3 regions of the Hydrogenophaga sp. BPS33 genome follow, and region 3 is predicted to be linked to each of the others. Evidence: predicted binding sites of a transcription regulator. Region 3 holds the regulator's gene; each other region holds the start of a gene.
The links. Region 3 encodes LexA, which represses DNA repair genes until DNA is damaged. Its sites were predicted from a motif close to ACTGTATNNNNATACAGT; they were not measured.
Positions count from the first base shown of each region.

Region 1 (2,263 bases), 830 kb from region 3:
TCGACCCCGATGGCCACCGAGATATCGTGGATTTCGGTGTTGGCGAACAGGCGGTCGCGCTCGACCTCCCAGGTGTTGAGCACCTTGCCGCGCAGCGGCAACACGGCCTGCGATTCCTTGTCGCGGCCCATCTTGGCGCTGCCGCCAGCCGAGTCGCCTTCGACCAGGAACACCTCGTTGTGCGCCAGGTCGCGGCTCTCGCAATCGGTGAGCTTGCCGGGCAGCACGGCCACGCCGGAGCCCTTGCGCTTCTCGACCTTCTGCCCCGCCTTCTGCCGCGACTGCGCGGCCTTGATGGCGAGTTCGGCCAGCTTCTTGCCGTAGTCCACGTGCTGGTGAAGCCACAGTTCGAGCGCCGGGCGCACGAAGCTGCCGACCAGGCGCACGGCATCGCGCGAGTTCAGGCGCTCCTTGATCTGGCCCTGGAACTGCGGGTCGAGCACCTTGGCGCTGAGCACATAGCTGGCGCGCGCGAACACGTCTTCGGGCAGCAGCTTCACGCCCTTGGGCAGCAGCGCGTGCAGCTCGATAAAGCTCTTGACCGCCTGGAACAGGCCGTCGCGCAGGCCGCTGTCGTGCGTGCCGCCGGCGCTGGTGGGAATCAGGTTCACATAGCTCTCGCGCACCGGCTGGCCGTCTTCGGTGAAGGCCACGCACCAGGCCGCGCCCTCGCCTTCGGCAAAGCTGTCGTGCCCGCTGTCGGCAAAGCCTTCGCCTTCGAACAGGGGAATGACGGGTTCGCCATTGAGCGTTTGCTGCAGGTAATCGCGCAGGCCACCCTTGTAGAGCCAAGCCTGCGTTTCCCTGGTCTTTTCGTTGACCAGCGTGACACTCACGCCCGGCATCAGCACCGCCTTGCTGCGCAGCAGGTGGGTGAGCTCGCCCATGGGCAGCGCGGCGGACTCGAAATACTTCGCATCGGGCCAGGCACGCACCGTGGTGCCCTGCTTGCGATCGTCTGCCCCCTTGGGCACGACCACCAGTTGCTCGACCACGTCGCCAGCCGCAAACGCCAGCTTGGCCACCTGGCCTTCGCGAAAGCTCGTCACTTCCAGGCGGGTGGACAGCGCGTTGGTCACGCTCACCCCCACGCCGTGCAGGCCGCCCGAGAAGCTGTACGCGCCACCCTTGCCCTTGTCGAACTTGCCGCCCGCGTGCAGGCGGGTGAACACCAGTTCGACCACGGGCGCTTTCTCTTCCGGGTGCAGGCCGAACGGGATGCCGCGCCCGTCGTCTTCCACGCTCACCGAGTGGTCCGTGTGCAGCGTGACCTTGATCTTCTTGCCGTGGCCGGCCAGGGCCTCGTCGGCCGCGTTGTCCAGCACTTCCTGGATGATGTGCAGCGGGTTGTCGGTGCGGGTGTACATGCCCGGCCGCTGCTTGACCGGCTCCAGCCCCTTGAGGACGCGGATCGAGCCTTCGGAGTATTCGTTGGGTGTTTGGGTCGCCATGGGGGCGGATTGTATGTCCCGAAGACTGTATGCAAATACAGACCTTGCATCTCTCCACGGGCGAGCGATGCGCGGGCTTCATCATTGGTGGCAAAAAAAATCAAGCGGGCGCGGCATGCCCGCGACAGGCAAAGCCCATCGGTCTTCGCTACAGTTCCCGCATGCCGACCAGCCCCCTCTCTCCGATGCCACCCCGCCTGTCCGCCGCGCAGGTGCTGGTGTGCGGCGCCATGATCGTCACGCTCTCCATGGGCATCCGCCACGGCTTTGGCCTGTGGCTGCAACCGATCACCCAGGCCCAGGGCTGGACGCGCGAGAACTTCGCCTTCGCCCTGGCGCTGCAAAACCTCTCCTGGGGCGTGTGCGGCATCTTCGCCGGCATGGCGGCCGACCGCTTCGGCGCCTTCCGCGTGCTGGTCGTCGGCGCCATGCTCTACGGCTTGGGCCTGGCCGGCATGGCGCTGACCACCACCCCTCTGACGTTCGCGCTGACCACCGGCGTGCTGATCGGCGCGGCGCAGGCCGGCACCACCTATGCCGTGGTCTATGGCGTGATCGGGCGGCAGATCCCGGCCGAGAAGCGCTCCTGGGCCATGGGCGTGGCGGCGGCGGCCGGCTCCTTCGGCCAGTTCCTCATGGTGCCGGTCGAAGGCTGGCTCATCAGCGGCATCGGCTGGCAGCAGGCGCTGCTGGTGCTGGGCCTGGTGGTGTTGCTGGTCGTGCCGCTGGCCATGGGCCTGCGCGAACCGGGCTTCGCCGCGGGCGCGCCGGCGCAACGGGAACAGACCATCGCGCAGGCGCTGCGCGAAGCC
Region 1 is NZ_CP044549.1:2,234,922-2,237,184, reverse strand. Features, by position in the region: gene F9K07_RS10445 (DNA topoisomerase IV subunit B) at 1-1,451, opposite strand, end outside; gene F9K07_RS10440 (MFS transporter) at 1,613-2,263, shown strand, end outside.
Region 1: the regulator LexA is predicted to act here: its motif matches at 1,476-1,493, upstream of F9K07_RS10445 (DNA topoisomerase IV subunit B).

Region 2 (2,263 bases), 690 kb from region 3:
GAACACCGCGCTGGCAGAAGAGGCGGGCGGTGCGCTGCAGTACGGCGCGACCGAGGGCTACCAGCCCTTGCGCGAACAACTGGCCGCGTTCATGGCCACGAAGGGCGCGCAGAACGTGGATGCGAACGATCTCATCGTCACCACCGGCAGCCAGCAGGCGCTGGACCTGCTGGGCAAGACGCTCATTTCCCCGGGTGACAAGGTCATCGTCGAAGGCCCGACCTTCCTGGCCACCATCCAGTGTTTCCGCCTGTATGGCGCCGAGCTCATCAGCGCGCCGGTGGATGGCGACGGCGTGAAGGCCGACGTGCTCGAACAGCTCATCGCCGAGCACAAGCCCAAGTTCGTCTACCTCATTCCCACCTTCGGCAACCCCAGTGGCGCCATGCTCAGCCTGGAGCGCCGCAAGGCCGTGCTGGCGATGGCGGTGAAGCACAACACCCTGATCGTGGAAGACGACCCGTATGGCGATCTGTACTTCGGCGCCGCGCCGCCGCCCAGCCTGCTGGCGCTGAGCCACACGGTGCCGGGCAGCCGCGAGCGCCTGGTGCATTGCGGTTCCTTGAGCAAGGTGCTCAGCCCGGGGCTGCGCGTGGGTTGGATGGTCGGCCCGGCCGAGTTGCTGGCCAAGGCCACCATGTGCAAGCAGTTCAGCGATGCGCACACCAGCACCTTCGCGCAGGCCACGGCCGCGCAATACCTCAAGGCCGGCCGCATGCCCGCCACGCTGGCCAAGGTGCGCCAGGTGTACGCCGAGCGCGCCGCCACCATGGGCAACGCGCTGCGCCGCGAACTGGGGGACGCGATCGAGTTCGTGCAACCGCAAGGCGGCCTGTTCGTCTGGGCGCGGCTCACGGGCGCGGGTGGCAAGGTGAAGGACGGCGGCGAATTCGCCAAGCGCGCGATCGAAAAGGGCGTGGCCTTCGTGCCGGGCGCACCGTTCTACGCCTGCAACCCCGACCACGCCACGCTGCGCCTGAGCTTTGCGACCGTGGGGCTGGAGAAGATCGAGGAGGGGGTGGGGCGTTTGGGGCATGCGGTGGGCTGACTGCGTGCAGGCTGGAGGCGGGCGGTCAGCGCCTCGTCAAGAGCCAAGCAAGCCTCCAGGGCTGCCCGCGCTGTAACGTTGCTGGACAGGCGTTGGACTTTTATATACTGTACATAGATACAGTATTTTAAGTCCAGCCATGTATCCCGCCCCTCTGTGGCAGGAGGACCAGCCGTCCCCAGCCTCTTCACCGGTTCGCCCGGCAACGCCGCTGTTTTCAGGCGGCTGGCCGGCGCGCGTCGCGTCGGCCTTGTGGCGTGGTGACCAGCTCTGCGCTCCCGTCTCTGCCGTTTGGCCCAGCGGTTTTGCCGCGCTCGACGCGCACCTGCCCGGGGGCGGCTGGCCCGGCCATGGGCTGACCGAAATCCTTTGTGCCCCTGGCGGCATTCTGGAATGGCGCCTGCTCGCGCCGGCCTTGCGCCCGATCTGTGCCGCCGGGCAGACGGTGGTGCTGCTGGGGCCGCCGCTGCCGCCGCACCCGCCCGGCCTGCGCTTCGAGGGCCTGGACGAGCGCCACCTGGTCTGGGTGCAGGCCGACACCACGGCCGAGCGCCTGTGGTCGACCGAGCAACTCATCAAGGCCCAGGCCTGCGGTGCGCTCGTGGCCTGGCTGCCGCGGGCCAAGGCGGCGCAGATCCGCCGCCTGCAGGTGCTGGCCACCAGCTTCGAGGCGCCGGTCTTCGTGTGCCGGCCGGTGGCGGCGCTGCGCGAGTCATCTGCCGCGCCGCTGCGCCTGCAGGCCCGGGTGGATCTCGATTGGGCGCTGCACGTCGACATCGTCAAGCGCAAGGGGCCGCCGTTGGAGCAGACCCTGCGCCTGGCCTCGGTGCCGGGCGCGCTGGCCCAGGTTCTCACCCCGCGCATGCGCCAGCCGAGCCGGCTGATGCCTCTGCGCACAGACCCGAAGGAGGGCAACGGCCATGTTGTGGTGCGCGCTCCTGCCGAGCCTTTCGACCAGCGACACCGCAGCCCCGCCCACTGAAGCGGTGGTGGCGCAGCGCGCGCTGGCGGTCTGGGCCTTGCAGTTCACACCGCGCGTGGCGCTGGCCGACGAAGCCGTGCTCATGGAACTGGCCGCCAGCGTGCGCCTGTTCGGTGGGCCGCGGGCCTTGCGCGAGCGCGTGCAGGCCGAGGCGCACGCGCTGGGCGTGGAGCGCCTGGCCTGGGCGCCCAACGGCCTGGCCGCGCTGGCGCTGGCGCGCGCGGGTATCGAGA
Region 2 is NZ_CP044549.1:3,754,387-3,756,649, reverse strand. Features, by position in the region: gene F9K07_RS17540 (aminotransferase-like domain-containing protein) at 1-1,048, shown strand, start outside; gene imuA (translesion DNA synthesis-associated protein ImuA) at 1,188-2,030, shown strand; gene F9K07_RS17530 (Y-family DNA polymerase) at 1,969-2,263, shown strand, end outside.
Region 2: the regulator LexA is predicted to act here: its motif matches at 1,155-1,172, upstream of imuA (translesion DNA synthesis-associated protein ImuA).

Region 3 (2,263 bases):
GTTGAGCTGGTAGGTGTGCACCTTGGCCACGTCACGCGCCGCGTGCACCTGCCCCGCGCAGACCACGACCACGCAGCCGCCCGTGGCCTGCCGCGCCACGGCCACGGCGTCGCTGAGATTCTGCGGACCGTCTGGCGACAAGGCCGAGGCCGGGCGCATGGCGCAGGTCAGCACCACGGGTTTTCTGGGCTGCAGCACCTGCTGCAGCACGAACGCGGTTTCCTCCAGCGTGTCGGTGCCGTGCGTCACCAGCACGGACGACACGGCAGGATCGTCCAGATGGGCCGCGAGCGAGCGTGCCAAGGCCTGCCAGACCGGCAAGCCCATGTCCTTGCTATCGATCTGGGCCACCTGCTCCACCACCAACGGCAGGTGCGCCAGCGCCGGCACCGCCGCGACCAAGTCAGCCACCGACACCTGCCCCGCCACATAGCCCACGTTGTCGCCCGACTGGGCCGCCCGGCCAGCGATCGTGCCGCCGGTGCCCAGTATCACGAGCCGCTGGCCCCGGTTTTCATCCAACACTTGCCAATCCTTTGAAACTGGTTAAAAATACAGCCACTGGATAAGCAAACAGGTACCACCCGCTCAGCGGCGCACCGGCTGATCCACAAGGCAATCCACCCCTTGGCACCCACGTTTTCAACGAGGTCTCCATGTTTGACATGCCCCATACCGCACCGAAGCTCACCGCACGGCAACAGCAGATTCTGGAATTGATCCAGAGTGCCATCGCCCGCACCGGCGCGCCGCCCACCCGGGCCGAAATCGCCAGCGAGCTCGGTTTCAAGTCGGCCAACGCGGCCGAAGAGCATTTGCAGGCGCTGGCGCGCAAGGGGGTCATCGAGCTGGTCAGCGGCACGTCGCGCGGCATTCGCCTGCGCAGCGAAGACCTGCAATCCATCAACGACTCGCGCGGGCGCCAGCTTACACTGCCGATCCCCAGCCTGGGCCAGCTGGTGCTGCCCCTCATTGGCCGTGTCGCCGCCGGCTCGCCCATCCTGGCGCAGGAGCATGTGGACCAGACCTACCAGGTGGAACGCAGCCTGTTCCAGCGCACGCCCGATTACCTGCTCAAGGTGCGCGGCATGTCCATGCGCGACATCGGCATCATGGATGGCGACCTGCTCGCCGTGCAATCCACCAAGGAGGCGAAAAACGGCCAGATCGTGGTCGCCCGCCTGGGGGATGACGTCACCGTCAAACGCTTCATGCGGCGCCAGCACCTGATCGAGCTGCATGCCGAGAACCCGGACTACAAAACCATCGTGGTCGAGCCGGGAGAGCCGTTCGAAATCGAAGGCCTTGCCGTGGGCCTGATCCGCAACAGTTTCCAGCTCTGACCGGCTTCGGCCAGAGTCGCCTTGGCAGGTGGCGGGCGTTTTGTCCTGCGGATTGCTGGATGGCATTCCGCGTTGATGGACACATCCCTGCCAAGGCGCCTTTGTTTGCAATCCTGCCTGTGTTCAACCCCAACGATGGAGTTTCACATGGGAAAGCTTTTCACCACCAACACCTGGCGCGCGCCTCTGCAGTTGATCGACTGCTGGCTGCCCACGCCATCCATTCGAAGCACGCCTGCTGCCAACGAGCCGCTGGTCACGCGGGCGGTGCAGCGCTTCGCCAAGGCGGGCTGGCTGGGACGGCGTGTATCCGGTGGCACCTCGATCGACCCGGCGTGCGCTGCCGCGCCGGTTCCCGCATCTTCCTTGAGCCGCGTGCGTGTGCTGCGCCAAGCCGACGTTGCACCTGTCCACCGCTCGGGCGTGCGGCTGGTCATTTCGGGTCGGATCAACGACGTCTGCGCCGAACTTGATCGCCTGGTGGACCAGGAAAACAGGCGCGCTGCACGGGTCGCGTAACGCAGCGAGGGGCCAAGCTCGCCGCATACGCGCATGCGGCATGGTGCGGTTCGGCGCGTTTTGTTACCTGGACCCGTCCAGGGAGCCACAACATGGGCAGGCACAATACGGCCCCATGAATATTGTGATCCTTGATGACTATCAGGACGCTGTGCGCAAGCTGCGTTGTGCCGAAAAGCTGGAAGCCTTTCCCGCCAAAGTTTTCACCAACACCGTCAAAGGTGTCGGACAGTTGTCCATTCGTTTGCGCGACGCCGACGTGCTCGTGCTGATCCGCGAACGCACCGTGATCACGCGCCAGCTGATCGAGAAATTGCCCCGGCTCAAGCTCATCGCCCAGACCGGCCGAGTGGGCAGCCACGTGGACGTGGCCGCGTGCACCGAGCGCGGCATTGCCGTGG
Region 3 is NZ_CP044549.1:3,067,033-3,069,295, reverse strand. Features, by position in the region: gene F9K07_RS14160 (asparaginase) at 1-525, opposite strand, end outside; gene lexA (transcriptional repressor LexA) at 666-1,343, shown strand; gene F9K07_RS14150 (hypothetical protein) at 1,491-1,862, shown strand; gene F9K07_RS14145 (D-2-hydroxyacid dehydrogenase family protein) at 1,978-2,263, shown strand, end outside.